3 regions of the Halomonas sp. M1 genome follow, and region 3 is predicted to be linked to each of the others. Evidence: riboswitches for the same ligand, from Rfam matches in the RefSeq annotation. Region 3 holds a riboswitch; each other region holds the start of a gene.
What was found. A riboswitch is a leader RNA that binds a small molecule or an ion and turns the genes downstream of it on or off. The one in region 3 is predicted to bind thiamine pyrophosphate.
Positions count from the first base shown of each region.

Region 1: another riboswitch for thiamine pyrophosphate. It lies ahead of tenA (thiaminase II); the one in region 3 lies ahead of thiM (hydroxyethylthiazole kinase).
Region 2: another riboswitch for thiamine pyrophosphate. It lies ahead of P8S54_RS12935 (sodium:solute symporter family protein); the one in region 3 lies ahead of thiM (hydroxyethylthiazole kinase).

Region 1 covers NZ_CP121119.1:1,491,791-1,502,626, forward strand. Annotated here, with positions in the region: gene P8S54_RS06735 (IS110 family transposase) at 1-81, shown strand, start outside; gene P8S54_RS06740 (DUF87 domain-containing protein) at 565-2,631, opposite strand; gene P8S54_RS06745 (GNAT family N-acetyltransferase) at 2,678-3,178, opposite strand; gene P8S54_RS06750 (hypothetical protein) at 3,403-3,567, shown strand; TPP riboswitch at 3,566-3,722, shown strand; gene tenA (thiaminase II) at 3,808-4,476, shown strand; gene thiC (phosphomethylpyrimidine synthase ThiC) at 4,529-6,445, shown strand; gene P8S54_RS06765 (NAD(P)-dependent alcohol dehydrogenase) at 6,462-7,541, opposite strand; gene P8S54_RS06770 (BCCT family transporter) at 7,694-9,322, opposite strand; gene P8S54_RS06775 (CsbD family protein) at 9,669-9,848, opposite strand; gene P8S54_RS06780 (porin family protein) at 10,136-10,675, opposite strand.
Region 2 covers NZ_CP121119.1:2,790,460-2,801,295, reverse strand. Annotated here, with positions in the region: gene P8S54_RS12940 (LLM class flavin-dependent oxidoreductase) at 1-523, shown strand, start outside; gene P8S54_RS12935 (sodium:solute symporter family protein) at 569-2,014, opposite strand; TPP riboswitch at 2,096-2,207, opposite strand; gene P8S54_RS12930 (sodium-dependent bicarbonate transport family permease) at 2,299-3,240, opposite strand; gene P8S54_RS12925 (LysR family transcriptional regulator) at 3,383-4,351, shown strand; gene nhaD (sodium:proton antiporter NhaD) at 4,567-6,045, shown strand; gene P8S54_RS12915 (EAL domain-containing protein) at 6,107-8,725, opposite strand; gene P8S54_RS12910 (glutathione S-transferase) at 8,731-9,402, opposite strand; gene P8S54_RS12905 (antibiotic biosynthesis monooxygenase) at 9,609-10,187, opposite strand; gene P8S54_RS12900 (DUF2835 family protein) at 10,316-10,543, opposite strand; gene P8S54_RS12895 (putative metalloprotease CJM1_0395 family protein) at 10,755-10,836, shown strand, end outside.
Region 3 covers NZ_CP121119.1:2,685,587-2,696,422, reverse strand. Annotated here, with positions in the region: gene P8S54_RS12500 (zinc ABC transporter substrate-binding protein) at 34-1,134, shown strand; gene P8S54_RS12495 (cupin domain-containing protein) at 1,255-1,950, shown strand; gene P8S54_RS12490 (DUF6164 family protein) at 1,931-2,296, opposite strand; gene gloA (lactoylglutathione lyase) at 2,298-2,831, opposite strand; gene P8S54_RS12480 (DUF2237 domain-containing protein) at 3,022-3,396, shown strand; gene P8S54_RS12475 (hypothetical protein) at 3,568-3,912, shown strand; TPP riboswitch at 4,006-4,098, shown strand; gene thiM (hydroxyethylthiazole kinase) at 4,123-4,947, shown strand; gene thiE (thiamine phosphate synthase) at 4,937-5,581, shown strand; gene yegQ (tRNA 5-hydroxyuridine modification protein YegQ) at 5,557-6,927, opposite strand; gene P8S54_RS12455 (DMT family transporter) at 7,086-7,961, opposite strand; gene P8S54_RS12450 (serine hydrolase) at 8,055-9,356, opposite strand; gene rplQ (50S ribosomal protein L17) at 9,619-10,005, opposite strand; gene rpoA (DNA-directed RNA polymerase subunit alpha) at 10,045-10,836, opposite strand, start outside.

The DNA.
Region 1 (10,836 bases), 1.2 Mb from region 3:
GCCCACAAGCTCGGGCGTGCGGTCTATTTCATGTTAAAGAACGAGAAGGTGTTTGATGAACAACGCTTTTTAACGAGTTAGTCACGCAGCAGGCTGATGATCAACGTCTAACTGGATCATCATGGAGTGTGCTGAAATAGGGTGTCTGTTGACTGATTTTGAGATCTGAACCCCGACTTCTACACCCAACTCGAAGCCCGTCGCTTTGATTATCCATCCTGCTGGCGTGCACCAATACCCTGAGCGAGTGGGCTTACACCGGCGCTGAACCTGAAACTAACTGGGACTGTAAAGTAACCCGCTTTTTGAATAGGACAGAGGCTGGTTAACCGATGAATGTCTAGTGCCCCAGACCCACCTGCAAGGAGCAACCCGGTCTGGCAGTGGTAAACCACCACGTTAAGAGAGCCTCAATAGGTGTTTGCTGTAAGCCACTCACAGCCAACGATGACAGATGAAGTAGGATCACTAGCTCAGGGACTTGCCATTGGCCGCTGACGCGGCCAATAAAAAACACTGCGGCCTATTGACAGAGAGAAGGCTCATAGGTGTTATGTGCGCATCTCATTCTTCTATCTCAGGGACTTCAAAAATCATTGGGACACTTGAGCGAAATGCCTTACCAGCAGCAATAGCTTGGCGAAATCTAAGTTTTGGCAAGGATTTAACAATTTCCTGACCAAAATAGTTAGCAAGAAATTCACTGCTCGTTTTATCAAACTCTTGAAATGAGACGATAGTGTTGCATTGGGTGAGAATAGTCTTCGAAACATTTGCTGTTCTTTGTGCAATAACTAACAACCCTACATTGTATTTCCTGCCCTGAAGTGCAATCTGGGCGATACTATTGAGTAAGCCCTGTGAAGCCTTGTCAGATACGCCTGCAAAGTTCCATTCGGGGACAATAGTATGTGCCTCTTCCAATACAAGGCATAACCTCTTGCCAAAATTATTTTCGGTCTTGGCGATGTGAAAAAGTATGCGGAAGAATGTCTTGGTGTACGTCAATACTCCGGAAGTATTTTCAACATGTGGCAATTCGAAGATGGCAAGCTTGTTCTCACTTTCCATGAACGCTTTAAGCTGATCATAAATTGTTCTTGATACTTCTTTCTTCTTGGCGCGTGAATTTTCAGTGTCTTTATTGTAATTATTCCCAATTTCCCGCTCGATGAAGTCGATATCTTTGAAAAGTTGCTCCGAAACATCTTGAGAAATAACAGACTGAGGATTTAGATCCTCAAATTTCCCTACGTACTCTCCAGTAAAGTCTATGCAGATAACTTTAGTGTCGTCTTCCTTGAGGTATTCTCTGATTAAGTTCCGTGAAAATACGGACTTACCTGTACCTGTAACCCCTATTACAGCCATATGGTGAGACATTGCCAATGGTTTGCTAAGTACAACAGGGTAGTTTGTATTTGGGATTCGACCAACGATAATTTCGTCATTCGCTATTGTTGGCTCATCAATATTAGAAGCTAAAAATACTGGAGTATTTATCTCAGGAACCCAGCCGAATTGCTCAAATTGAAGCCTCTCTAAATTCCACGTCCCAAGTTGGATTGCCTCTCCGACAATAAACCCTGACTCGTTCTTTTGTTCCAAACTTTCAATACTCGTGACCCCCTCAACAATTTGATAAAGAACTTCAGTTGAACCAACCTTGACTCCAAGCAACTGCCCTTCGCTGACTTCTATAGCTGAGTTGTAGGTAAATCTCAAATAGTTTATTTTGCTATGCTCGGTAACTATACCAACTAGTCGCCCAAGAAGGTCATTGGTCGGCACTTCTTCAATTTTATATACCACGTCACGTGATCCAGCTCCGACGAAGGGAGTTTTAGAAAAAACGTGATCAATAGAAGGACTTGCAAGGACTTTAACCCAGCTCTCCTGATTCAGAATATATTCTTCAATAATCAGACCTCGCCGGGGCCGCTGTTCAGGGCCATGCTTAAATTCAACGAAGTCAAAAGGTTGGCATTGACCAGAGCCACTTAATGCAGGAGCAAGTTTAACCAAAAAAGTGTTTTTAGATTTAACTCCAAAAATTTGACCTATCGCGCTTTTTGATTGATTTGATTTTTCCGGAGTTATCAAATCTTCCAAAGATCTCGCGAGAGATGGAAGATTGAGAATTGTGAAAACAATCCAGAAAACAAGCAATGCATCAAATTCATTTGAATCCGCACCAAACTGTTTATAAATACCCCACAAGAAGAACGCAGAAAAAAGGGCTTCCGGCTTTCCAATTTCTCGGTTTAGTCTAGATAAGAATCGAATAAGTTTGTTTTCATCAGCTAAAGGTAGCTGGCGAAACCAAAGCAGCCCGTAACTTGAAAACAATAGATAAATAGTGACAGAGAAAAACCCCCAGTATAAAAAATCCCTGTCAGGGGTATCCACTAACAATAACGAAATACCCGCTGTTACTGCGTTAACAAAGATGTTGGAATCTTTAGAAAAATGCGGTTGGTCTATGAGAGATAGCAATACGAGTAAAAGCAATCCTGACGTAAACCAAAACTGACCAAGTATGAAGGAAAATCCCCCAGTCAGTAGTCGTCCGACTATGAGTAGAGTAATAAGCGAGAGTGCTATCAACGTGAGTCTATATTTTTTTGTCATTTGTCATCCAAGATTGATCGATAACTCGTAGCACATAACGCTGCATTCAGCGGCTCGTCCGCTGCAATGCTTGGTTATATTGCTCTAACTCCAAACCCAAAAAGTGCGTTCCTGGAACAGGATTGTTCGTTACGGGTGGATGCTCAACAAATCCATATGATCTGTATAATTTCAAAGCAGTTTTGAACTCTGGAAGAACATCTAAACAAATTTTCTTGTAGCCACTGATAACAGCCTCTTGCAATACTCTATCAACTAGCAGTGTACCCAGATTGTGGCCACGAGCACTTGGTTGGATATAAACTCGCTTCATTTCACAGACCGACTCATCCAATCTCCGAAATGCAGCACACCCAACAGGCTTGCTGTCTTTTTTCACCAAAAAGATCTTTGACTCTTCAGAGCTATACTTTTCAGGTAAGTGGTTAAATTCCTGATCATTACCTTGAAAAGAAAGATCTACCGAGGTGCTGGCAACATACTCGCGGTACAAATCAAGAACATCATTTAGATCATCAGGAAAAACTGCTCTTACTACCTTGAACACTTTCCTCTCCTAGCGATATAACAGTGATTATATCCCCTGCTGCATAACCTCAATGAACGTGCGGGCACATTGATTGAGGTTATGCAGCCACAAAATTGACTTTACCCCATTAATTCCATTGAAAGCAAAGCGAATTTTGGCTACATAACCAAAATCCGCGTGCTTGCGTGTTTTGCCCTGTTCAATAAAACTGTGTTTATGGACAGCCACCAAGGGTGGCTCTTATGAAACTGATGGAACGCGTCAAGGCGAGCCTGCGGGTCAAGCGCTATAGCTTCCGTACTGAGAAAACCTACTGCTACTGGATTCGCTTTCACAATTTGCGGCACACTGCACTTAACTTACCCCCTTGCATCTCCCCCACCCGCAGCCTAGACTCCGCTAACTAACTGCTTGACGGGGTGCCGGTGAATCCGGCTGAGATGGCGCAGGGCGTATCTGCTGATACTGCCAAAGCGCTGGTCCCGCTGAACCTGATCCGGCTAATGCGCTGCTCCTAGATGAGCGCGCGGGTACCGGCGTAGGGATCAAGCGATGGCCTTGGCTAGCTTTCACGACTGCACGCCACCTTCCACGCCATCTTCTCGATCTTTATCGCCTACCTCCGGATCACCACTACCGGAGGCATCATGGGCTACCACTTTACTGATCTCACCACCGCCTGCCAAACCGATTGGCGCGCCTATATTGAGCACGATTTTGTGCGCCAGCTGGGCAACGCCACGCTGCCTGATGCATCGTTTCGCCACTACCTGAAGCAGGATTACCTGTTTTTGATCCACTTTGCCCGCGCCTATGCGCTGGCCGCCTACAAAAGCCCCACCCTTGCCGACCTGCGCCAAGCCCATGAAGGTTTAAAAGCCATTGTGGATGTGGAGCTGGGCCTGCACGTGGGCTTTTGCCAAGAGTGGGGCATCAGCGAAGAAGAGCTTGCCGAGCTACCAGAAGCCCGCGCAACCCTGGCCTACACCCGCTATGTGCTGGATACCGGAAACCGTGGCGACCTGCTCGATTTGCACGTAGCGCTGGCCCCTTGCTTAGTGGGCTACGGCGAAATCGCCAACTGGCTGAACGCTCAGCCAACCACGGTGCGCGGCGCGCAAAACCCCTTTGACGCCTGGATTGCCATGTACGAAGGCGAAGAGTTTCAGGCCGCTATGCAGGCGGAGCTTGAATGGCTCGATGCCCGCTTGGCCGATGTCACCCCTGCCCGCTTTGCTGAACTTGCCAAAATCTTCCGCGATGCCACGCGCCTGGAAATCGACTTCTGGCAGATGGGCCTGGAACTCAGCGAATAACCCCCCCTCACGCACGACCTAAAAACACCAAAAACAAAGGAAGACCACCGAAATGAATAAGACCGTCAAGAGTAAAACCAGCCACTTTTTAGCCGAAACCGCCCAGGTAGATGCCGCCGCCGTGGCGCCGCTGCCCGCCTCGCGCAAGGTGTACGTAGAAGGCTCGCGGCCGGATATCCGCGTGCCGTTTCGGGAAATTACCCTATCACCCACTAAGACCAGCAGCATTGATGAACAGAACCCGCCGCTGCTGGTGTACGACACCTCCGGCCCTTACACCGATCCAGACGCCCGCATTGATTTGCGCAAGGGCCTGCCAGAACTGCGCCGCACTTGGATTGAGGAGCGCAACGACACCGAGTTTTTAGACGGCCCCACCAGCCATTACGGCAAGCGCCGCGCCAACGACCCAACGCTTGCCCAGCTGCGCTTTGACCTAACCCGCACCCCGCGCCGTGCCAAAGCAGGGAAAAACGTTACTCAGCTACACTACGCCCGCCAGGGCATCATCACGCCAGAAATGGAATTTATTGCCATCCGCGAAAACCAGCGCCGCCAGGCGTTGGGCACTGCAGAAGTAGAGCGCATTCTGGGCCATCAGCATGGGGGCCAGAGCTTTGGCGCCAGCCTGCCCAAAGAGATCACCCCGGAGTTCGTGCGCGATGAAGTCGCTCGTGGCCGGGCGATTATTCCCTGTAATATCAACCACCCAGAATCCGAGCCGATGATTATTGGCCGTAACTTCCTGGTGAAGATTAACGGCAACCTGGGTAACTCGGCGGTCACCTCTTCCATTGAAGAAGAAGTCGATAAAATGACCTGGGGCATCCGCTGGGGGTCAGACACCATCATGGACCTCTCCACCGGCCAGAACATCCATGAAACCCGCGAGTGGATCATCCGCAACTCGCCGGTGCCGATTGGTACGGTGCCCATCTATCAGGCGCTGGAGAAAGTAAACGGCGTTGCCGAAGACCTCACCTGGGAGGTCTTCCGCGATACCTTGATTGAGCAGGCGGAACAGGGCGTGGATTACTTCACCATTCACGCCGGCGTGCTGCTGCGCTATGTGCCGCTCACCGCCAACCGCGTCACCGGCATTGTTAGCCGTGGCGGCTCTATTATGGCGAAGTGGTGTTTGTACCATCATCAGGAGAGCTTCCTGTATACCCACTTCGAGGAGATCTGCGAGATCTGCAAGCAGTACGACGTGGCGTTCTCCCTTGGCGACGGCCTGCGCCCCGGATCAATCGCGGATGCCAACGATGAAGCGCAGTTCGCTGAACTCGAAACCCTGGGCGAGTTGACGAAGATCGCCTGGAAGCATGACGTTCAGGTAATGATCGAAGGCCCCGGTCACGTGCCCATGCACTTGATCAAAGAGAACATGGATAAGCAGCTTGAAGCCTGCCACGAAGCGCCGTTCTACACCCTCGGCCCGCTCACTACCGATATCGCCCCCGGTTACGACCACATTACCTCGGGCATTGGGGCAGCGATGATCGGTTGGTTTGGCTGTGCGATGCTCTGCTACGTGACGCCGAAAGAGCACCTGGGCCTGCCCAATAAAGATGACGTCAAAACCGGCATCATTACCTACAAAATTGCTGCCCACGCGGCAGATTTAGCCAAGGGCCATCCGGCGTCGCAGCGTCGTGATAACGCCCTTTCTAAGGCGCGCTTCGAGTTCCGTTGGGAAGACCAGTTCAATCTGGGCCTAGACCCGGATACCGCGCGGGAATTCCACGATGAAACCCTGCCGAAGGATTCCGCCAAGGTGGCGCACTTCTGCTCGATGTGCGGGCCGAAGTTCTGCTCCATGAAGATCAGCCAGGAAGTGCGCGATACCTACCGGGATCGCACACCTGAGAACGCCGCCGAGAGCGATGCGGAAGCGGTGAAGCGCGGCATGCAGGAGCAGGCGGAGAAGTTCCGCCGGGAAGGCAGCGAGCTATACCAGGAGGTGTAGCCCGCCATCCACGGCGCTAGGCAGTGCTTAGCGCCACTTTTAATACGCCATCGCGCTGATGGGAGAAAAGATCGTAGGCTTCGACGATATCCTCCAGCGCGAAGCGGTGGGTCACCATGGGGCCAAGATCTAGGCGCCCGGCGGCGATGGTGCTCATCAGCCGGCGCATGCGCTCTTTGCCGCCAGGGCACAGTGAGGTAATGATTTTGTGATCACCCAGCCCCGCACAGAAAGCACCCAGAGGAATCGTTAAGTCTTCGGAGTAAACGCCCAGGCTGGATAGGGTTCCGCCAGGTTTTAGCACCCGCAAGGCAGACTCAAAGGTTTGCTGTAGGCCAAGTGCCTCAATAGCCACATCCACACCCCGCCCACCGGTCAGCTTGAGAATTTCTTCCACGACATCCACTTTACGGAAATCCAGCGTGATATCCGCACCCATCTGTTTGGCTATCGCTAATCGCTCATCCACACCGTCTACCGCGATAATCATCCCGGCCCCGCGTAACCGTGCCCCTGCCGTGGCACATAGCCCAATGGGGCCTTGGGCAAACACCACTACGGTGTCGCCAATGTTGATACCGCCCGCCTCTGCGCCTGCAAAACCGGTCGACATAATGTCGGGGCACATCAACACTTGTTCATCGGTTAAGCCATCCGGCACGGGCGAGAGGTTGGCCTGGGCATCGGGCACCAATAAGTATTCCGCCTGGGCGCCGTCAATGGTGTTGCCAAAGCGCCAGCCGCCCATCGGTTTATAGCCGTGGCTGTGGTGGCCGCCATCTTGCGAGGAGCAGCCATCCTGGCAGGCATAAGAGGTAAAGCTGGGGCAGATCGCACCGGCAATCACCCGCTGGCCTTCTTGGTAGCCTTTAACGTTGGCGCCGAGTTTTTCAATCACGCCCACCGGCTCGTGACCGATGGTTAGGCCACGCTCAACCGGGTATTCGCCTTTTAAGATGTGGACATCGGTACCGCAGATGGTGGTGGTAGTCACGCGCATTAGCGCATCGTTGGGGCCGATATCGGGAATGGGCTTGTCGTCAATTTCAATACGGCCTGGCTCAACAAAAATCGCCGCTTTCATCATGGTAGGCATGGCGCACACCTTAAGTAAGAGGAGTCATAACACGTCACTCTTAAGCGTAGGTGATTAAGCGGTTATTGATAGCCGCTAAACATGCGCCATGTCACGTTGTGGTGCGTTAATCGACAAGCGCTGCCCGGCTAGCTGCAGCGCCCACCAGGGCGTTAATTGCGCTTAAAGTTTTCATCCGGCGTAACGGGCGTTGCCTGGGTGCCAGCATCATCCAGGTCGGCCCACGGTTCACGCGGTGCCTCGGCACGCGAACCGGTACGTGCGGCAAAACGCTCGCCATGCAGCGCCTTAAGCAGCCCAAACACCATTAAGATCACCACAACTGAAAACGGCAGCGCCGCCATGATGACCGCAGATTGCAGCGTTTCAAGCCCGCCAGCCAGCAGCATGACAGCCGTGAGCAGCCCAAGCGCCGCCCCCCAAATAATGCGGTGCGCGGTGGGCGGGTCCGGGTCGCCCCCGGCTAAAATTGTGTTAATCACCAGCGTGCCCGCATTGGCAGAGGTGATCAGGTAGGTAGCAATCAGCACCACTAATACGGCTGATAGCCCTACGCCCAATATGCCTAAGTTCATCGCTGATACGGTCGCAAATAGCGCAGTTGCGACATTTTCATCTACCGCTTCGACAATGCCGCCCGACCCAAACAGTTCATGATAGAGCGCGGTGCCACCAAACAGGCCAATCCAGATAATGGTGATTACGGTAGGTACCAGCAGCACGCCCATCACAAACTCACGGAAGGTACGACCACGGGACACCCGTGCGATAAACATGCCGACAAACGGCGACCAGGCCAGCCACCACCCCCAGAAGAACACCGTCCACTCTGACTGCCAGCCGTCAGCAACGGTCGCGTTGGTATGAAAGGTCATGCCGAATATGTTTTGCAGGTAGTCACCGGCAGACTCGATGGTGAGTGCAATGAGGTACTGGGTAGGCCCAAACAACAGCATAAATGCCACGACCGCAATGCTCAGCCAGAAGTTCGCCTCTGAAAGTAGGCGCACACCACGCTTAACACCGGAGACCACTGAGAAGGTCGCCACGCTCATAATCACCGCGGTAATCAGCAGCTGTAGTTTGACCGAGGACTCCAGCCCAAACACGGCTTCTAACCCTGCATTCATTTGTTGAACGCCTAGCCCCAGGGTCGTCGCGATACCGAACACGGTGCCAAACACCGCGAGTAGGTCGACCATGTCACCCAATAGGCCATGGTTACGCTTGCCTAGAATGGGCTCCAACCCAGAGCGCACCGTCAACGGCAGGTTGCGCCGATAGGCAAAGTACGCCAGCACGAGGGCAACAAAGGAGAAAATCGCCCAGCCGTTCAACCCCCAGTGGAAGTAGGTAAGCCGCATGGCCACCCGCGCCGCCTCTGGGCTCATGCCTTCGGCAATAAAGGGGTTTTCTTGAAACTGCAAAATGGGCTGCGCGACCGCCCAGAACAGAATACCGACCCCGGTGCCTGCGGCAAACAGCATCGAAACCCAGGAGAAAAACGTGAACTCAGGCTGCTCAAAATCGCCCCCCAAGCGCACGTTTTTGTAACGCCCAACGCCTAGCCAGATCATAAACAGCAGCAAAAATGCCACCAGCAAGACGTAATACCACTCAAGAAAGGGGTTCAATGTGCCACGGATACGATCAAGGACTTCTGCAAGATGCTCAGTAAAAAACGCCCCATACCCCAAAGCAACCACCACCATAATAATGGCGATAAGCGTGACGCGGGCATTCATTCCCTTAAACAATCCCGACGTAGCTTGGCGATACATCACATCTCCTCATTAAGTCTTTTGGTTTTTGTTTTATTCTAAACATATAGCGACACCAACCCAATGCACCTTTATGGCTGCAAGAAAGCTTAACGCCAAATGCGTGGCCAGCGCCTAGGGAAGATGGTGCAGAGTAAGCTGGGTGATGAGCGTGGTAAATCTGCTTTTTGGGTAGTGATAAACAGCCCATGGTGGGAAACGCTGGACGCTGCGGGGCGTAGCATTACAGCGATAACTACTTTCGGTAACTATTTTTAATAACTACTTTTTAAAATCAGTTTGTGTAAACGCATACAGGGGCCGAAGGCCCCTGTATTAATAACTGCTAAGTATTTGCTAAGCGTTATTACTTTTTCAGTTTATCTTTGGCTTCACCCTTGCCTTTTTGCAGTTCGCCTTTCGCCTGCTGGGCTTTACCTTTAACTTCTGTTTCGGTGCTATTGGTCATCTTGCCAGTCGCTTCTTTTACTTTACCCGCAGCTTTATTGCCCGTACCTTTAATTTTATCAGTTTTACTATCAGTCATGACGAACACCTCTAATCCGTTAGTAGGGAGAGTGACGCATAGCACGTGTCAATCACACGGCTGTTATCAGGCGACACCTTACTAGCGTAGACCTTGTTAGAAAATTTGCTCAATTTTTAGCATTTTTAAAGCCTCAAACTACGCATTCCGCCAACGAACCATTAAGCCAATAGGCAAAAATAAAACACAGCCCGATTTATCCAGGCGTAAAAATAGTAAAACCCCACCGCTTGAAAGCGATGGGGTTTATATTCATCTTGTATGGCGTAGCGAACGCACCCGCTGGTTTAGAAGCGGTAACGTAGACCAATGCTGTAAGCGTCCAGGTCGTAGTCTGACTTGCTCAGGTAGCGTGTGATGTCGGCGCTAATTGCAAGAGTATCAGAGACATCGAACTCAGCACCGGCACCGAATGAAACGTCATCGTCACGGCCGCTTTCGCTTAAACCGTACCCACTAGCAGTGAGTTTTACTTCGGAATAGCCTAGCAGGCCAAACAGGCGGGCAGACTCACCTAACGGCACAATGCCTTTTAAGAAACCGCCGACGAGGTAATCCAGCTCAATATCTAATCCGTAGTTGCTATCAGATCCACCCGTAGCGCCATGCAGCTCAACCGCTAGATAATCATCTAGCTTCATGCCTGCCACAAGCCGAAGGCCTACAGAGTTAAAATCACTATCAACACCGTCAAAATCCAGATTCCAGGCCATAGCGTCGGCACCGATATAACCCTGGGGATATCCGGCTTGAAATGATTGCGCTTGGGCAGCGTTAGCTAATAGCAGTGAAGAGGTAATTAGAAACACTTTAGCCGACTTTTTCATCTTATTCCCTTGTTGTAATTGCACTATCAAGGTGCCTTAATCAAGCCACAAATTTTAACTAAAATTAATAATGGTTACAATTTATTGTTTTACGCGCAATCATCAGCATGATGCATAAAAAAAAACCCACCGCTTGGAAGCGATGGGGTTTACAGTCATCT
Region 2 (10,836 bases), 100 kb from region 3:
GCCAGTGGCGATTATGCCTGGGCTGGTCACATATGTAGCGTCCACCGAGGCCGCCGCAAAGGCAAAGCAGCGTGAACTGGATGAGCGGTTACCCACCGAAGATTCGCTGCATCAGCTAAGCCAATTTATCGGTCAGGATTGCCGCCACTGGGAGCTGGATGCACCGTTACCAGAACTGCCGCCACTGGAGGCTTTTGCTGGGCCTAAAGGACGCTATGCCACTATTTTGCGCATTATCGAAAGCGAAGCCCCGACACTACGCCAGCTATTAGGCCGCTTGGCGGCAGGCGGAGGCCACTGCACGATGGTGGGCACACCCGAACAGATTGCAGATGAGATGCAGCGCTGGGTAGAGGGCGGCGGCGCAGACGGCTTCAACCTGATGCCGCCGACGCTACCGGGTAGTATTGAGGACTTTATTGAGCAGGTCGTTCCACTGCTGCAGGCACGTGGGCTATTCCGCCGTGAGTACACGGGTAACACCCTGCGTGACCATTTGGGGCTGGCCCGCCCGACAGCGTAAGCGATGCCGGGCGGCCATATTAGCGCTATATCGACTGCCCGGCATTCACCCCTTAAAGCGGCGCACTGCCGTGTGCAACAAGCCAAAATCATACGCTGGGCGTGACGGCAGTACACGTAAGAGCAGCAACGACACCGCCACGGGCACCAGCGCCGCTAGTAGGAAAGACTCCAATAAGGTTGCCGTACTCGCTCCGGGTGCAGGGAACATTGCCAATCCCGCCACAAGCCCCAGCGCGGTACTGATAACCGCGTTAAGACCCGTGTAACGGCGATAGAAAAGCCCAAAAAACACCGGGAATGCAGCGGCTGAGCAGAGCAAATCAGCGAGCAAAAATAGATAAAGCACGCTGTACCCCTGGGAGGCGACCCAGGTAACCGGGATGGCAGCCAATACAATCAACCAGCGTGACATACTCATCAATGAAGCACTGCTGGCGTTGGGGAGTAACCGCCCCATATCCACAGCAATAATACTCGACGTTGCGCTAATGGTGGAGTCCGCGCTACTCATCACCAACGCGAGGCCCAACGGCACCAGCGCTAAAGCGAACCATAACGGCACATCCGCCAATAGCACGCTAAACAGCGCCACAGAGCCGTCACCTTCAAGCCCCAGCCCTACAAAGGCCAACCCAAATAGCCCCATCAGGGCCACCACGATGAAGCTGCATACACCGCTAATCCAGAAGCCTCGGCGCAGCACCTTGGTATCTTTCGCCGCGTAAATACGCTGCCACGTACCTTGGTAAAAGAGCCCGGTAAGCGCTACGGCAAGAAAGAACGTTAACCCTGCGCGTATACCGCCTATATCGCTCACCTGCAGGAGCTGTGGCGCACTCTCGGCAAGCCCTGCAAGCGTTGGCGCAACGCCACCGGCAGCCTGCCAGCCAAACACCAGCAGCAGCCCTAGCAGTGGCATAATCACCACCATCTGTAGCTTATCCGTGTAAATGGACGCGCGCAGGCCGCCGTAAAAGGTATAAATCAACGTGGCGACCATCACCACACTGGCCGTTACCCACAGCGGAATAGGGGCCAGCAGACCCACCATACGGGCAACAGCGGTTAACCCAGCGGCCAACAAAATAAAGAGGTAAAACAGCATAATCACGAGCGTGAATGCGTACATGGTACGGCCATAACGGTGGATAACGAACTCCGTCAAGCCATGGCCTTCGGGGATCAGCTCGCGCATGCGTCGGCCAAGAGGGATCATCACTAGCCTGGGCACCATCGAACCAAATGCATAGCCTAGCACGGCACCAATGCCACCCCAGGTAGCGGCCTGGGCGGGGCCAAACAGAATCCAGGTGCCCAGCGTGGTCGCGACCAGTGTTAGCACCGTGGCACGGGTATTCTGGCTATTGCGGGCGATAATGTAGTCTTCAAGATTATCGCGATGACGGCGGGCATAAAGCAGGCCTGGCACAGCTAGCGCAACGGCACATAGCGACAGCCACAGGCCAGTCCAGATAGGGTCAAGCATCATGAAAGCGGGTCCTCTTTGCCTGTTGTTAGACCGGGCTGTGCAGTGGGCGCACGGCAGGCAGGCGAAAGCAAAGAGGGAGTATTGTTAGGCTACATCCTTCCCTTCGCCGGCATGACCCGGATCAGGTTCTAAGGGTTACCAACGCCAAATGGCGGTGGAGTCTCAGCCAGTGCAGGCTCCCCTAGGACAGCAGCTACCCTAGGTGCTGAGACGGGCGCTGTCAATTGAGGATGCCCACGGGCACCTCCCAGCGACCGACTCAGCAACGTCTAGCTTATCGGACGCTAACTCAACCATAATTCGATAAGCATGTGGTAAAGCGGTATGCCCAGCATGACATTGAGCGGAAAGGTAATCCCCAGTGAGGCGAGCATCGCTAGGCCGATATTGGCCTGGGGAATGGCCGCGCGCATCGCAGCGGGAGCAGCAATATAAGAAGCGCTTGCAGCAAGTGCCGCCAGAATGACCACCGAGCCGACCGGGAGTCCCAATGCCGTGCCCATGAGAATGCCCAGCATGGATAGCAGCAGCGGCGTGATGAGGGCGAAGGTCACCAAGCGCCAGTGATGCCAGGGCATTGGCCGCAAAGTTTGCGCAGCGGTTAACCCCATCTCCAACAAGAACAGCGCCAACACCCCCTTGAACGCCCCCGTGAACAGCGCAGTGACTTCTTCCCCTTGGAAGGGCCCATAGAGCGTTCCAATGACCACACCGCCTGCCAGCAAAATCACGCCACGGTTGGTGAGCGTCTCATGCCAAAGCTTACGAGTACTCTCTTTCACCGCTGCGCCTTGATGGCGCCTAAATAGCGCAATCGCCACCATAATGGCAGGCAGCTCCATGGCTACTAAATAGAGTGTGACTTCACTGCCCACGGCCAGCTGCCGCGCCTCCACATAGGCCAGCGCCACCGCAAACGTTCCCGCACTGACCGAGCCGTAGTGGGCGGCGATACTAGCGCTGTCCGCCGGGGAAAGGCGTACCCAGCGCCGCAGCACCGGCATTAGCAGCAGCGGCGTTAAAGCAGAGAGTAGCGCAACGCCTAATAGCTCGGGTACCAATCCCCAATGAATATTCCCGTGCAGCGCCATACCGCCCTTTAAGCCGATGGTCAGCATTAACAGCAGGCTTAACGTGTCGTAGGTGGCTTTGGGTACCTGCAGGTCAGACTTCACCGCCCCTGCTATAAGCCCCAGTAAGAAAAACATCACCACAATATCTGGCATCGCTGACGCTCCACAGGGTTAAAAGAGGCTGCATTTTGCGGGGATTTACGGGTGACAACTAATAATAACTTGAAAGATAGTCATAGATAATCATCTATACTAGCTGGCGTAACCAAAGGGTACCTCAGGAGCGCCTAGAGCCATGAACATTCGCCACCTGACATTTAGACTACTTCAAGTCTATGTCACTGTCGTGCGCTGCGGATCAATCAGCGAAGCCGCAAGACAGCTGCACCTCACCCAGCCGACGGTATCCCAACAGCTAAAGCGGCTAAGCGAGGCAGTTGGTAGCCCACTACTGGAGCATCATCTACAAGGGCTTACCATGACGGCCACCGGGCAGGCGCTTTATCAGGCAAGCCGGGATGTCTTAGGCCGTTTTGATGACTTTGCAGATCAACTCAGTGATTTTCAGCAAGGCAGCAAGGGGCGCTTTAGTATTGCCCTGGTGAATACCGCCCAATATGTATTGCCACGCTTACTTGGCCCGTTTAGCCAGGCGTTTCCTGAGGTGGACGTAACGGTACATATTGGCAACCGCCGCCAAGTGTTGGCACGCTTTGAGCGTCAAGAAGACGACCTTTATGTATTTAGCCATCCGCCTGCTCTTGCCCATGCCGTGGCAGCACGCTTTATGCGCAACCCGCTGGTGGCCATCGCTGCCGCTGGCCACCCCCTTACACAGCACTCATCAATCACCATGGAGCAGCTGCTTAATGAGCGCTTGTTGCTGCGCGAACCGGGGTCAGCCACGCGTATGCTACTGGAAAGTTGGCTACAAGAGCATGGGCTAACCATGAAGAAAACCCTGCAAATGGCCAGCAATGAAGCGATTCGCGTTGGCGTGGCGGCGCGCATGGGGGTCGCGGTGCTATCAGAGCATGTTCTGCCAAGCGAGCATCCCGAGATATCGATTCTTCCGGTAGAAGGTTTACCCATTGAAAGCCACTGGCAGATGATTGTCCGCAATGACCAGCGGCTTCCCCAATCCGCCCAGCGCTTTCTTCACTATGTCAACGCACATCTTGCCCAGTGGATCGAGCCACGCTTCATATGCAATGAACTGGATGCGCTGCTTCACAGAGAGCATGAGCATAGTCGCTGTCACTAGTCACTAGCGAGCTCCGGAAAATATCAGCGATAGCTATTTCAACAAAATCTTATGTTTTTTATTAGCAAAATAATTAGTTTCTAAAAAAAGACGTAATACCTGCCTTATTAGCGGTTTTCATTCGTTTTTATTCCGTATTGCAATGCAACACGGATTGATAAACTAGCCGCGATTAACCCTCTCCCCTTCTAATCTTTATTAGGATAAAGCCCATCATGTTGATGTTGCAGCAAGACCCCAGCCAGCCGCGAGTTTCTCGCCGCTGGCTTTTTCTGTTTGCAGCTTTACTACTCGGTATAAGCCCTGCGGCTTTTGCCGTCACCGGAGATATTGATTTAACCACGTCTGTTATCGGCTTCTTTGCAGTCGCAGTTTTCGTTTTGGCCTACGCGTTAGTTATGGCTGAAGAGAAAATCCACATGCGCAAGTCCAAGCCTGTACTGGTAGCAGCCGGTATCATTTGGGGACTCATTGGCTGGGTGTACGTCCAAAATGGCATGTCGGAAACGTCAGAACATGCGTTCCGTGTGACCCTTTTGGAGTTCACCGAGCTAATGCTGTTCCTGCTAGTAGCGATGACCTATATCAACGCCATGGAAGAGCGCCGGGTATTCGATGCGCTGCGCTCGTGGATGCTGCGTAAAGGCTTTAGCTACCGCCAGCTGTTCTGGCTAACGGGTGGCCTCGCCTTTGTGCTATCTCCCATTGCCGATAACCTAACCACGGCGCTACTCATGTGTGCTGTCATCACCAAAGTGGCTGAAGGTGATAAGCGCTTTATTAATCTTGCCTGTATTAACGTTGTGGTGGCCGCCAATGCCGGCGGGGCCTTTAGCCCATTCGGGGACATCACCACGCTGATGGTCTGGCAAGCGGGGCTTATTCAGTTTCAGGAATTTTTCATCCTGTTCCTGCCCTCTTTGGTTAACTTCCTGATTCCTGCCGTCATCATGAGCATCTTTATCAAGGATCAGAAACCCAGCAGCGTCTATGAGGATGTATGGCTAAAGCGCGGTGCACGGCGAATTATCGCGCTGTTCCTGCTGACGATTACCACCGCTGTGTTGTGCCATACGTTGCTACACCTCCCACCGGTACTCGGCATGATGACTGGGCTTGGCTATTTGCAGTTCTTTGGCTATTACTTGCGCCGCACGCTACCCCGCTCGCTGGAGCGCAAGCGTGAACGCTATAGCCGCCGCGGAGACAACAAAAAGCTTGAGCAGCTAGGCAGCGTGGTACCGTTTGATGTGTTTAACCGCGTGGCGCGCGCCGAGTGGGACACACTGCTGTTCTTCTACGGGGTGGTGATGTGCGTGGGCGGTCTTGGCTTCATGGGCTACCTTGGGCTGCTTTCCGAAGCGCTTTACACAGGCTGGGACGCTACCTGGGCCAATATTGTGCTGGGGATCGTATCGGCGGTGGTGGATAACATTCCGGTGATGTTTGCCGTACTCACCATGCAGCCAGAGATGTCCCACGGCCACTGGCTATTGATCACGTTAACCGCGGGCGTAGGCGGCAGCTTACTCTCTATTGGCTCAGCAGCAGGAGTGGCCGTTATGGGCCAAGCTCGCGGCGCTTACACCTTTATGGGCCACCTGCGCTGGGCACCGGTTATTTTTCTCGGTTACATCGCCAGTATCCTCGTGCATCTGTGGCTTAACGCCGACAGCTTTACTGTCTTTAATTAATAAATAACCGCCATAACACCTAATGCCCGCGCCAAGCGTCTACAAGCGCTGCGCGGGCGTTTTAGTAAGCTTCAAATAAATACTCGATTGGCGTTGGTCTGCCCAGCAGGTACCCCTGGTAGCGGTAGCACCCATGCCCCCGCAGCCATTCCAACTGCTCTTTCTTCTCGACTCCTTCAGCCACCACGGTTAGGCCCAGGCTTGCTGCCAGCAGAATCGTCGTATCCACAATCGCAGCATCGGTTTTGTCGGTCAGCAGCTCACGAATAAACGACTGATCGATTTTGAGCTCATCAAGTGGCAAGCGCTTTAAGTAACTCAACGACGAGTAGCCCGTACCAAAGTCATCCAGCGCAAAGCGAATGCCCTGGGCACGCAGCTTAAGCATGGTATTGCGAACTCTGGTCGGCTCCCGCATGAGCAGGCTCTCGGTTACTTCCAATATCAAACGGTTTGGCGGCGCCTGAGTTTCAGCTAATAACGCCTCTAAATCCCGCACAAACTCAGGGTGTTGGAACTGCACTGAACTGACGTTGACCGAAATCGTCAACGATGAATAGGCGGGCTGGACAGCCCACTTCGCCAGCTGCTCGCAGGCGGATTTAAGTACCCAGTAGCCAATGGGTAAAATTAGGCCATTCTCTTCGGCCAAAGGGATGAAGGTCCCGGGAGACACCCAGCCGCGCTGCGGGTGGTACCAGCGAAGCAGCGCCTCTACTCCGACCGTCACGCTGCGATGGTCAACCTGAACTTGATAGTGAAGCGCCAATTCGTTACGCGCCATTGCTTGGTTCAGGTCACCTTCTAAACTGGCGCGCTCCAGTACGCTGGTTTGCATATCCCGATTAAAGAAACAGAGCTTATTGCCGCCCGCTGCTTTGGCCTGCTGAAGCGCTATATCCGCCTGCTGTAATACGCTATTCATGCTGTGCTCTGTCCCTTTAAATAGCGTAATACCAATGCTTGCGCTAACCGGCAGCGCTCGGTCGTTGTGCAGTTGGGAAACAGCTTCCAGCAGTTGGCACGCGACACGCTCAGCGCTCAGCGCAGCCACCTCGGGCTCTTCCCCTAGCGCATTTAACAACACGACAAACTCATCGCTACTTACCCGCGCAACGGTCGCTTCCTGGATGACTTTATAAAGCGACTCCTGCAGCTGCACTGCAACGTTAATCAACAGCTGATCACCGCTCTCATGACCCTGGATATCATTGATAAGCCGGAAGTTATCAAGGTCAATAATCAGCACGGCACTGAACGTCGACACGTCATCATCTTGTTCCGTCACTAATGCTAACGAGTCCATCAAGAGGCGCCGATTTGGCAATCCCGTTAAAGCGTCGTAAAAGGCTAAATGGTGAGTGCGCGACTGCATCTCCAAGTATTCTGTCAGCTCGGTTGAAATACCGCATAAGCAAGGCGCCTCCCCTTTACGCATCACAAGAGGCATTTTTATGGATAAAAACGTACGCACCCGCTCTTCACCCTTGAGCAAGCTGTGCTCTTCCAGCGTCGTTTTTTTGCCCGACGCTAATACCTCACGGTCAACTTGATGCATTTCTGCGGCGCTTGCTGCATCAAAAAAAGCCTCATCGCACTGGCCGATGATTTTCTCGGCAGGCAAGCCAAACAGCTCGCTAATTTGCCGGTTAACAAAGCGGTACTTCAAGGAGGGTGACTTGATGTAAATATGCGCATCGACACTATCCAAAATAGTCGCCAATAGCGCTTCATGAGTAACGAGCTGCTCACGGTTAGCCACTACCCGTCGTTTTAGCAGCACATTGCAGCCCAGGGCCAGTACCAAGAAAAGCGTCAGCAGGCCAACCCCCCACCACAGCCAAATGGGTACTAAAGGGGGAGGCGGGGTGGAAACGCGCCAAGCGCGTAACGTATCAAAATAGACAGAATTACTATCCTGTTTCCAGGCTCTGAGCGTTGTATCGATACGCTCTAGTACGCTATCAGAGACTTGATAAGAGGCTGCATAAAATAACTGTGCGGGCTGGAAAATAATCGGCGTCTCTCGCAGGCCATATTCACGAGCACGCCAATCACCATATAAGTGATTAGACGCCACCAGATCAGCCTCATCACTTGCAACGGCCTCAAAGCCCTCTGAAAAACTGTTAACCAACACCCACGTTACCGGCACATTAAAGCGCTCGGTAACGGCCGCTAAATAACGTTGCTGTATGGCATTCTCAACCACCGCCACGCGCATTTGGGCCAGATCCAAAATTGCCTCAACGCGCATTTCTTCACGCTGATAGAGCAGTGACCAGCTATGCAGCACCGGTTCATTATGGAAAGCAAAGCGCTGGGCACGTTCCTCACTCCACGCAACATCAGGCAGCAGGTCAATCTCGCCCTGCTCTAGCAGCGTTAGGCAGTGTGAAAATTCACAGCTAAGGCTCTCTAAATGCCACTGCTGCTCCTCAGCAATCGCTTCTAGCAACTCACCCAATACCCCCCGCAGCTGGCCTTGGTTGTCAGCAAATAACTTCGGTGGATTGTGGTAGACCCCAACAAGTAGCGCTTCACTCGCCAACGATGAAGGGGCCCATAGCCACATGCTTACCAGCATAGCGCCGGTAAGCCAGCGGAGGGGGTAACACCGAGCCTCGCTCTCAGTAAGCGAAAAGCGGACGCCCAGTGGTTTTCGCGTGCGCGAGATCATCGGCCCTACTCACCGGGCATGGTGAGCGGGCCTGCCCGCACGACTACTCGCTGCCACGCAGCATCATTTTCGATACGCGCTACAAACGCGGCAATGTGCGGGTACTTTTCCAGTGACTGGGTAGCCGCCACGGCTTGAAGCGGAAAGCTCATTTGTACATCAGCCCCACTTGGCCAACGTCCGGCGAAGTTTTCCTTTGAACCCAGGTGCTTATTAATAACGTCTAAATGCTGGTTCATTTGTGGCTGAATAAAACGCTGGCGCACGGTCGAACTAATGCCTTTAGCCAGGGGCTTAATGAACCATGGTGACTGTTTGGGGATTTGATTAAACACCAGGCCCATCACCAACAGGGGCATCAATGAGCCTTCGGCATAGTGTAACCAGTAGCGATAATCTACCCAGTCGTTAATCTCAGTCTCCGCTGGCTGCAGGCGCCCTTCACCATAACGGCTGATAAGGTAATCAATAATAGCGCCAGACTCAGCGACGGTTAATTCGCCATCGGTAATAACAGGCGACTTACCTAGCGGGTGGATTTTTTTAAGCGCATCTGGCGCTTGTTGAGTTTTACGATCACGCTGATAAACCTGGATCTCGTACTCAACGCCTAGTAATTCAAGAAGCCATAAGATTCGGTGGGAACGGGACTTTTCCAGATGATGAACGTGAATCATAAACACTCCATGGGGCGACTTGTCACGCTGCCAAAGGGTCAGCGCCAGTTATCCTTTTACTGCAAGCGTATATAGCGTAGCACTCTTGCAGCGTTGAACCCCATGGACGTAGTAAGCAAAGCTTACTTTTTTAACCAAAAGTAATTAATTGCACGATGTTAGTGCAAATAGAGCACTACTATTGGCTATTTACCCGACCTACTAACCTATACTTTTTGCCCATGCCGCCACTTCGATAAAAGGTCACCCAACGACCACTTACCCTGTAACCAGGGGGCTAATAAACGCATCGAAAGCGGTATAAAAACAAACACCATAACCGGGGTAAGCATTAGCGTGCTGACAACTACCCGGGGAACTAACGCCCAATCCGCGATGGCGCCGCCAAATAACCATTGAAACATTAATGAGACAGGGAAAAACGCCAACCAAACGGCCACCGCTTGCTTCCAGCGGGGCGGGGTAACCCCTGGGTTAACCTGAAACCAAGCATCAAGACCCGTCGCGCGATGCTCATGGGGGGCCTCATACAGGTCTTTCCCACGGGCAAGCCAGGCGTGGCGTGAAGCGGAGTGTTCCCAGGCGTTTAGCGTGTCGCTGCTGCTAAAGCGAAAAATAATTTGATACTCGTCGTCATCTTTTGGCGGCGCCAATACGCCTGACCCCAGGTATCCCGGAAAGTCAGCCGCTAGTTCACGACCTTCATTTAACCAACGGTTAAAGTCTTGATAGCGGCCATTCGCCACGCGGCGGGCCACCATTAAGGTGACAGGTGAGGCAGACATGGTATATCTCCTAAAGATACTACAGCCATTGCCGGGTAAGCAGGCTGTTTACTAGTGGGCGGGTAAGCCCGTTACTTGCACTGCAGTATACATGCAATGTTGGTGCCATGTGAGCACTGATCAAGCGCTCAACGCTTTGAGAGCGATTGGATGCTAACAAAACGCCCCTGATCAGAAAACTCAAGCCGAAAAATGCCCTGAACACCCTCTCTTGTTACAACACGGCGCAGCGCTTCGGCAGGAAAAACCACCCAGCGGCCATCCACACTACGGGTACGCACATTGGCGTAGCGCCCTTCATAGTGCGCTAGGCATTCACTCTCGGAGAGATGGATAACCACATCAATGGCAGGCATAAACACTCTTAAAAAAGTAACACTTAATATTGAGCAGATAATAATAGAGCGGTACTAAAGAGGACAGCACTTACGCCCGCTAGCGACTCCCAAAGCAGGCAAATGCCAAGAAAAACAGAACGCCATATTTGCGTACCAGGGCTGGCTCGCTGATACTCAAGACTACCTGTAACCATTTATACGCCGGTAACTGCTTATGGAACTCTCCTTTATGAGTGCGTTTATTGCCTCGCCCATAGCGGCCAGTGGCTCAGCGTCACCCGCTATCGCCGAAGAAGCACAGCGCCGCGCTC
Region 3 (10,836 bases):
ACGTTTATTACTTAAAATGGTAAGGAGTGTTGTATGTCGCTTTCCTCTTCCTCGCGCTGGCTCGTAGGTGTCTCCGCAATGCTGGCACTACCTGCGGCCATTGCTAACGAGCGGGTTAACGTTGTCACCAGTTTCTCTATTTTGGCTGACATGGTCGAAAATGTCGGTGGCGAGCACGTTAACGTTACCTCGTTGGTCGGCCCCGATGGCGATGCCCATGTTTACTCCCCTAGGCCTGGCGATGCCCGCGCATTAGCCGAAGCGGATGTGGTCGTTTTTAATGGCCTGCTGTTTGAAGGCTGGATGGAGCGATTGATCGACGCAAGCGACTACTCGGGGGTTTTGGTAACCGCCACCGAGGGTATTAACGCCCTTGCATATAACGAGCACGATGAGCACGGTCATGACGATCATGGGCACGACCACCACGGTCATGATGATCATGGGCACGGTCATGACGACCATGACCACGGGCATGACGACCATGACCACGGGCACCACGATCACGAACATGGCGATGATGACCCTCACGCTTGGCAGGATCTGCAGCAAGCTAAGGTGTATGTAGCGAACATTCGTGATGCCTTAATGGAAGCCGATAGCGCTAACGCCGATACTTATCAGGCCAATGCCGAACAGTACCTCGCTGAAATGGCAGAAGCAGATGCTGAGATTCGTGCTCTGATTAGTGAAATACCCGCCTCTGCCAGTGTGATTACCGGTCACGACTCGTTTGGTTACTTCTCTAGCGCTTATGGGGTGAACTTCCTTTCCCCAGTAGGGCTTTCCACCGAAGCTGACCCAAGCGGTGCCAGCATGGCGGCGCTGGTGGACGTGATTGAGCAGGAGAATGTTAAAGCGTTGTTCCATGAGAACATGACCAATCAGTCGATCATTGTTCAGCTAGCCGAAGAGACTGGCCTACCTATTGCCGGCACGCTCTACGCCGATGCGTTGGCAGCGGAAGGTGAGGCCCGTACTTACCTAGGCATGATGCGCCATAATGCGCGTGTGCTACACGATGCGCTGGCCGAGCCGGGTCATGACGATCATGGTCATGATGACCACGACCACGACCACGACCACGACCACGACCACGACCACGACCACGACCATCATGGTCATAGTCACTAAACGTCACTGCACACGTTTAAAACCGCCGAACAGGCGGTTTTTTTTGCATTGCATTTTAGCCCTGGGATAAGGAGACTTGTCAGTAATCCCTCGTCTTCACCCCAGCAAAGAGCCCTTACCATGCGCCTGAACGCCGATTTTAGCCACTTTGCCTGTGTTACGCCGGAAGAATATCGTTGGGTAGCGTCTCCCAGCGCGGGCGTGGAACGGATGATGTTAGACCGCGTTGGCGATGAAGTAGCCAGGGCTACCAGCCTAGTGCGCTACGCGCCCAACAGCCAGTTTAGCCATCACACCCATGGCGGCGGTGAGGAAATCTTGGTGCTTGAGGGGGTATTTGCCGATGAGCATGGCCGCTACCCCGCTGGCAGCTATTTGCGCAACCCGATTGGTACTGGGCATACACCCCAGATTGGCAACGAAGGCGCGTTAATTCTGGTTAAGCTGCATCAATTTGATAAAGATGACCTTCTGCAACTTGCCGTCCCCGCCCACCGCTTGCCCTGGCAGCCTGACCGCCGCGCTGGCCTTACTTACAAAATGCTGCATACCTACCACTCAGAACAGTATGGCCCAGAGCGGGTAAGCCTGGAGCGCTGGGAAGCCGACGTAACAGTCTCCTACCCTACTCTTAGCGGCGGGTTAGAGCTCTTTGTACTGGAAGGGTCGCTGTGGGAAAGCAGCACCGAGTACCCTGCAGGCAGCTGGTGCCGCTACCCCGCTGGCGCCGCACTTCAACTTAAAGCAGGCGGCAGTGGTGCACAGCTTTATTTAAAACGCGGCCATTTGGCCGCCGTTAGTCTATCAAACCTATAAATGGCAGTAGCGTGATCAGGATAATCATCACAACGGCTACCATAACCAGCAACACTTGAAACGGATGCGCGGCCAAGCGCCGCCATAGCGTTGGCGCTTCTCCCCTGGCAGCGGCATCATCATACGCTTGCCGAGCCTTCACTTGGCGTTCAGCCTGGTACTCTGCCAACGCTGCCTCTGCCGCTTCACGTTGGTGGGGGTTGCGAAGCCAGATGGCATCTACCCCCAGGCGAAAAAACCCCGCCTGGGTTTCGTAGATGTCAAAGCCGCGTTCATCCAGTAGTTGGCGAACTTCCAGCGCCTCTTCATCCGTTACGTGTCGTAGCCGAAATAACAAATGGGCCATATTAGTCGCCCATCGCCGCCATGCGGTCTGCCTGAATCACTTCAATCCAGTAGCCATCTGCGTCTTTGACGAAAATAACGTCCTTCATTTTGCCCTGGTCGGCACGCTTAACAAAGGTAACGTTATGCTCGTCAAACCATGCTTGGGCGGCTTCCAAATTCGGTACGTTAAAACAGATATGCCCAAAACCTTGCGGCTCTGCATTGCCATCGTGATAAGCAAAATCTTGCTGGTTTTCGGTGCCCCAGTTATGAGTTAGCTCTAGCAGGCCTTTTTGGCTGAATGTCCAGGCGGTACGCGCCTGGGTCTCTTCGGGTACGTTATCCCCCGCGGCCACATTACCTAGAAAATAGAGCGAAAACTGCATCTCCTCAAAGTCCAGGCGCCTTAATACCTGCATACCAAATACCTTCGAGTAAAACGCCAGAGCACGCTCGGGGTCTTTCACCCGCAGCATGGTGTGATTTAAGCAAAACCCTTGGGTTTGCGGTGCGACGGGGGCAACCCCTGGGTGCTGTTCACCTTTAAACGACATGGGTCTCTCCTGCGGCTGAATTAACCAATACAAAATACCCTAGAGGGGCGTAAATACTTTGACGAAGCGGTTACTTTGCACAAGGCTTTAGAGTGCTGAATATCATCACCTCATAAAGCGCTTTTCTACCTCAACGATACTTTATGAAGGCAGCATTTAGCGAATTCTAGCCTTTACCAAAGGAGACCGCATGTCCCGTGACCGTAATGTACTGGGTGAGCCGCTAACTCCCTGCTGCCACTCTCCTAAAACTGGGTTCTACCGCGATGGTTTTTGCCGCGTGGGGGCCGATGATGCAGGCGTTCACTCAGTGTGCGCCATGGTGACAGAAGAGTTTTTAGCTTTCTCACGTGCTCAAGGTAACGACTTAATCACCCCTCGCCCTGAGCATAAATTTCCCGGTTTGACCCCCGGCGACCGCTGGTGCCTCTGCGCCCACCGCTGGGCCGAAGCCGCTCAGGTGGGTCTTGCGCCACCGGTGATTCTTTCAAGCACCCATGAGCGGACGCTAGAAATTATTCCGCTGATTAAGCTTCAGCAGCATGCTCTGGACGCAGTGCGTTAACCACAAAGCCGTACAATCGATATATAGTGACTGGAAATTTTATGCAAATCTTCTACACTTGCGTATCAAATGCTTTACAAAACGAGTCTAAACCGGACTCTTTAGAGACGACTAACTTTCTCTTTAACAACCGTTAGATGACCCGCGAGCGGGGTCAATCTGGAGCTTGTCATGACTGCAATCGATATGACCCTGGGCGACCGACTAACGCTGAAGCAGCTGTCTCATGTGCTGCAAAACGGCTTTTCACCGATAGTGGAAGTCGAGTCGATGGATGGTATCTACAAAGTACGCTTTCATCACGCTAATGGCGTCTCTGATTTATGCAACAGTGAAGGTCACGTCAGCACTTTTATGGGCACCGGTGAAATCCGCGATGCCCTTGGCCAACTAGGGCTAACACATGGTGTGCTTACCTTTGCCGACCAGTGCGGCGATGAGATGATCGGTGTGGAAGGCAAAGCGATAACGCCGGACGAGATGCTTACCTATGGAACGCGTATTTCCTTTCGGTAGTCACGTACTTAGCTAGTCTCGTAGCTGCCCGTTTTTGGAAAGCACTTCCGGCAACCCAAAGCTTTACAGATCCGTTTAAGCCAAGGATAGTAGGCCCCACGACAGGGGCGCCGTTATGACGGCTGAGAAGCACCCTTTGAACCTGAACCGAATAACACCGGCGTAGGGAGTCGTGGTGCCTCTACACCACCTCCCTGCCGGGAGGATGCTATGACCTCACGCTCCTTGAGCGATTACCCCCTAGGCGGTTATCTTGAAGCGCTGCGTTCCTCTACGCCGCTAGTGCACTGCATAACCAACTATGTGGCGATGAACAGCACCGCCAACATACTGCTCGCCGCCGGCGCATCACCTGCCATGCTTCACGCCGTTGAAGAAGTCGCCGACTTTACGGCGATTGCTGGCGCGCTATCAATCAATATAGGCACTATCTCCTCTACCTGGGCGGACGCCATGCTAGTGGCTGCGAAAACGGCCCATCTCCAAGACATCCCGTGGGTATTAGATCCAGTTGCCGTGGGTGCCACACGCTTTCGCCAAACGCTATGTGCTGAGTTACTCACCTACCAGCCGACGGTGATTCGTGGCAATGCGTCAGAGATCCTGGCGCTTGGAGGATTAGCTGGCCAAGGGCGCGGGGTAGATGCCACCGCCTCTACCCAAGACGCTTTTACCGGGGCTATTGCGCTTGCTCAACGCCATGGCTGTGTAGTGGCGATGACCGGCCTAGAGGACTTTGTGACCAACGGCCACCACCACTATCGCCTCACAGGTGGCCATGCGCTGATGCCTAAAGTAACCACCCTAGGGTGTGGCCTAAGCGCCTTGGTAGCAGGCTTTGTAGCGTCAAATCGTGAGCGCCCTTTTGAAGCAAGCATCGCCGCGCTAGCCTGCTTTGCCCTGGCAGGTAGCCGAGCGGGAGAACATGCCACCGGCCCTGGCAGCTTTCAAGTCGCGCTATTAGATGCGCTGTATCAACTCACCCCCAATGACCTTTCTACCTTTGCCCAACTGGAGGCAGTGCATGCCGTTTGATCTCTCGCTTTACTTGGTAACCGACGCGAACCTTTGCGCCTCTTTTGGCCTAGAGCAGACAGTAGCGGCCGCGGTGCAGGGCGGAGTCACTATCGTGCAGCTACGCGACAAGCACGCCAGCGACGCGCAGATGATTGCCCAGGCGAAACGCCTGAAAACACTGCTTGCGGGAAGCGGCGTGCCGCTGATTATTAACGACCGCCTTAACGTAGCCATAGAGAGCAACGCCGATGGCCTGCACGTGGGCCAAAGCGATACGGCGGTGCAGGAAGCCCGCCAAGCGCTAGGCCCTAATGCCATTATCGGCCTCTCTATTAACACACTTTCCCAGCTCAAGGCCGTCCCGGTTGAGCTACTGGACTATGTAGGCTTAGGGCCTGTATTTGCCACAGGTAGCAAGCAAGACCACGCTCAACCGATTGGCTTTGATGGACTGGCACAGTTGGCTGAGGTTTGCCCGCTGCCCAGCGTGGCGATTGGTGGTCTAAAGGCTGAGCACGCAGCGCACGCTAAAACCGCAGGCGCCAATGGCCTTGCGGTGATTTCAGCCATCTGTGGTCAGCCATACCCGCGCCAGGCGGCGCAGGCGTTTTCAGCGGTGGAGCAGACTCAGGAAGCAGGCATTCCTAGCTGAACAGCGGGAATAGACGCCGCTGGCTTGAGATCGCGCATTAGCAAGGCAAACTCAAGCTGCCCAGGCTGAATGTCAGCCCCAGGTACCGGGATACGAACCCGGTGCCCAGAGCCGGGGGCAGCACGCAAGCCTTCGCCGCGCTGGTTCTCTATGTACTCAAGCGCAAAACGGCGATTGCCACCGGGCAGCATTAGCTCCATGCTGTCGCCTGCTTCAAAGCGGTTCTTAACTTCTATATCAAGCATTTCCCGTGATGCATCGTAGCCGAGGACGTCGCCTACAAACTGCTGGTGCACACCGATGGAACTGCCTTGCTCATAGCTCTGGAACTCATCGTGTACATGGCGGCGATAGAACCCCTCGGTGTAGCCCCGATTGGCTAGGTTCTCAAGTTCATCCATTAGCCCCATATTAAAGGGCCGCCCGGCGACGGCGTCATCAATGGCCTGGCGGTAGACCTGGGCCGTCCGCGCGACGTAATAGTAGGATTTAGTACGCCCTTCAATCTTGAGCGATGAGACACCCATCTCTGCTAGCCGTGCTACGTGCTGAACGGCGCGCAGGTCTTTCGAGTTCATAATGTACGTGCCGTGCTCATCTTCATAAACGGGCATCAGCTTGCCTGGGCGTGTCACATCTTCAATCAACGCCGACAACTCATCTTGATCATTCGCCGTTGCCGTCATCCCCGGATTGGCAGGCACCAAATCGCCCGTCTCGTCGTGAGTGGCGGCGACGGTGTTGTATTTCCAACGACACGCATTGGTGCAGGTGCCTTGGTTAGGGTCACGGTGATTAAAATAACCTGAGAGCAGGCAACGGCCTGAATAAGCAATACAGAGCGCTCCATGGACAAAGGTTTCGATCTCTAGGTCCGGGCACTCAGCACGTATTTCACCAATCTCTTCAAGGGAGAGCTCGCGGGATAAAATAATCCGGCTAATGCCCTGACGCTGCCAAAACTTAGCGGCCGCCCAATTTACAACGTTGGATTGTACTGAGAGATGGATCTCTTGTTCCGGCCAGCGATCACGCACCATCATGATCAAACCTGGGTCCGACATAATCAGCGCATCCGGCCGTGCTTCAATCACCGGCTCCATATCCCGCAGGTAGGTTTTTAACTTGCTGTTATGGGGCGCAATGTTGGACGCCACATAAAACTGCTTACCGCGTGCATGGGCATATTCGATGCCACGGTGCAGATTATCGACCTTAAAATCATTGTTTCGCACACGCAGCGAATAACGCGGTTGGCCAGCGTATACCGCATCTGCCCCGTAGGCGAAAGCGTAACGCATATTATTAAAGGTACCAGCAGGGGAAAGCAGTTCTGGGGCTTGCATAAACAGTCACCGTTATCAGGACGATGGCCCGTGGCGCGTCAGCAATCACCAAAGCGCACAGGTTGAAAGGGCCGGATTATAAACAGCCCAAACGTACTGTCTTGTTCAGCTCTCTGCTTTGATGACCTGGATCAAAAAGTAGCGGCAACCAGCGCTATTTAAGCGCTTGGACGGCGCTTTAGCGTTGTGCGCCGGTCATGGTAAGCAATCGCCAAACCACTGCCCATAATCAGCGCACTGCCTACCCACACCCACAGGTCCGGTAGCTCGCCCCAGAACCACCAACCCAGCAGAACCGCCCAAAGCATCGCGGTGTAATCAAACGGTGCAGCGATGGCCGCGGGTGCGAAGCGGAACGCCAACGTAATAAACGCAGTGGCGCCAATACCCAGTACCCCGGCCGCTAAAAACCCAAGCCAGTGCCACGGCTGCGGCGTTTGCCACACCCAGGGTAAACTGACCGCCGTAATAACAAAGGGCACTAATGTCATATAGAACACCATTGCCCAAAGGTGCTCTCTGGCACCATAACGGCGCGCCGTAATCATCATAAGGGCATAAAAGAAAGCGGCCCCCAATAGCGTTAGCGTGCCTAGTTGGAACGCATCGCCCCCCGGGCGCACCACAATCAGCACGCCCACAAAACCTACCAGCGAGGCGATCAGCACAGGTGTGTCAATACGTTCACCCAGCAGTGGCACCGACAGCAGCGTGACAAAAAGCGGTGCAACAAAGGCGATGGCCGTCGCTTCCGCCAGAGGTAGCAAGATAAGCCCCCAGACGAAAAAGATCATCGTCGCGGTGTAGATAAGCCCTCGCACCAAGTGCACGCCTGGTCGCTTCGTGCTTAACTTTCGTAGCCCACCAGCGAAGTAGGCCATCAACGCAATCAGCGGTAACGATACCAGCGTACGAAAGAAAATGATCTGCAGCGGCGAGTGCACTTCGCCAAGCCATTTTGAGACAGCATCGCCCAGTGCTAAAAACAGTACTCCCAGGCACATGCAGAGTATGCCTTTTAACGATGTTGTCATTTGCGCCTCCTCAGTTCATCGGGCTCTGGGTAGCCACTAACCAAAAAAAACCCGCCAACACAGGGTTGGCGGGGCAGTATGTCATCAGTGCGATTACAAACTAGCGTTCACCACCATGCAGTCCATGCCCTGAGCTTGAAGCGATTGACAAGCTTGCCTTGCCCCTCCTTCATCTAACGCCACTACACGGGCACGAAATACCGGTGTCTGACCCTCTAAGGTGTCAATTAGCACACGGCCACCGACGCTGTTAGGTAAGCGTTGCGCCGCTTGGTGAGCAAGCTGTTCAGCGTGAGATGCTTGGCTAAAGGCACCTACTTGAATACCCCAAACACCACCTGAAGCTTGCTCTGCCGCCGGTGCAACCGTAGCCATCACACGCTCTCGCTCAATAAACGCTTGCAATGGATCTGGCTGTGCCGAGGCGGGGGTATCAGTGCTCTGCTCTGACGAACGGGAAAGCTGCTCTTCTACTGCCACTGCTGCCGTTCGCGCAGGAGACAGCGTCGTCGCGACGTTAGCAAGCATAGGCTGGCTAGGAGCTGCAGGCTGATTGATGGGCTGAGCTAACCCTGGAAACGTCATAAACTCACGGGAGATATCGGTATTGGCTAACCATGTACCATGGTCACGCAGTGCTGCACGGCTAAAGCTGCGATCTAACAGGTTCGCCATATGAGTATCACGGGACGCCCCCGTAAAACCGCCCATCACAATGCCTACCAAGCGCCGGTTGTTATTTACGGCAGTCGTGGCCACGTTGAAACCTGAGGCGCGAATAAAACCTGTTTTAAGACCATCGGCTCCAGGATAGTTACGCACTAACCGATTATGGCTGGTATGCCGCGTTCCCCGGTAAGTAAATTCTTGAAGGCCAAAATAGTGGTAATACTGAGGGAAATCCTGCATTACTCGCACAGATAGCGTCACCATATCCCGCGCGGTGGTAATTTGTTGGTCATCCGGCAAACCGGAAGCATTGCGAAAGGTGGTCGAATTCATACCCAGCTCACGGGCTTTTGCAGTCATTAAATGACCGAAGCGCTGCTCGCTACCACCAAGCGCCTCAGCAACTACCACCGCAACATCGTTAGCTGAACGCACAGCTAATGCACGGATCGCGCTATCCACAGGAATCGAGCTACCTGCCGCCAGCCAGAGCTTAGTGGCCGGCATCGCAGCAGCCTGCGCCGAAACGGGCAACGCTTGGTCTAGAGTAAGCTCACCCTTTTCCAGTGCTTCAAACAACAGGTAAAGCGTCATCATCTTGGTCAGTGATGCCGGGTAGCGTCTTTCGTCAGCATTTTCTGCATACAGTACTTCACCATTTTCCAGATCCACCACAATACCGGCGTAGCGCGGATTGGCTTGAGCCTGGGTAAACGCCCCCAGCATCAGCAAAGAGAGCGTAAGCGGCACCCACCAAAGCGCCACACCCCTTGCGTATATTCCTATTGTGGCCATACATGCCCCTTGCTTATTAGACGTATGTGAACACTCAATAGCAGCCCGCTTGCCCCTCAAAAGGCTAGCACGCTTACTTGGTAAAATGATGCTTCTAAAAAGAGTATATAGGTTAACTATAAAAACAGCAGACATAAAAAAACCGACCCGCTAGGGTCGGTTTTCATTTATGCTCGAAAAAGGGTACAGAAACTTACTCTGCAACCGCTTCTTCTTCAGCAACCGGACGATCAACTAGCTCAACATACGCCATGGGCGCGTTGTCGCCGGTGCGGAAACCGCACTTGAGAATGCGGATGTAACCACCCGGACGCTCGGCGTAACGCGGACCTAGCTCGTTGAACAGTTTGCCGACGGCTTCTTTAGAGCGCGTGCGGGAAAACGCCAAACGACGGTTTGCAACGCTATCCTGCTTGGCTAGGGTGATCAGCGGCTCGATAACGCGACGCAGTTCCTTAGCCTTAGGCAGGGTTGTCTTAATGACTTCATGCTCGACCAGCGAGACAGACATGTTCTTGAACATGGCCTGACGATGCGAGCTGGTACGATTCAGATGACGACCACTCTTACGATGACGCATGGTTGTAATTCCTTACCAAACTGGGACTCAAGTCGACGCTTACGCGGAGGCTTTGTCGTCCTTCAGGCTAGCGGGTGGCCAATTTTCCAGCCGCATACCCAGGGACAGGCCGCGCGCCGCCAATACATCTTTGATTTCATTCAAAGACTTTTTACCGAGGTTCGGGGTCTTCAGCAGCTCAACTTCAGTGCGCTGGATCAGATCTCCGATGTAATAAATATTCTCGGCTTTTAGGCAGTTAGCGCTGCGAACGGTCAACTCAAGATCGTCTACGGGGCGCAATAGGATAGGATCAACATGATCCTCTTCCTCTTCGACTTCCTGCTCTTTATCAGCTTCCAGGTCGACGAAGGCGGCCAGCTGCTCTTGCAGAATGGTCGCACTGCGACGGATAGCCTCTTCCGGATCCAAGGTACCGTCGGTCTCCAGATCGATAATAAGCTTATCGAGATCGGTGCGCTGCTCTACACGAGCGGCCTCAACCGAGTAGGAAACACGGCGGACAGGGCTGAAGGTGGCATCCAGCTGCAGGCGGCCAATAGCACGTGTCTCTTCATCAGAGCCACGAGCGTCAGCCGGCTCATAACCACGACCCAGCGCGACCTTAAGCTGAATTTTCAGCTCGGCGCCTTCATTAACATGCGCAATGATGTGGTCCGGGTTGACGATTTCGACGCTATGATCAAGCGCAATGTCGCCAGCGGTGACGACGGCTGGGCCCTGCTTGTTCAGCGAGAGCACCGCCTCATCGCGGCTGTGCATCTTAATCGCAACATCTTTCAAGTTCAGGAGGATTTCGATGACATCTTCCTGCACCCCTTCGAGCGCACT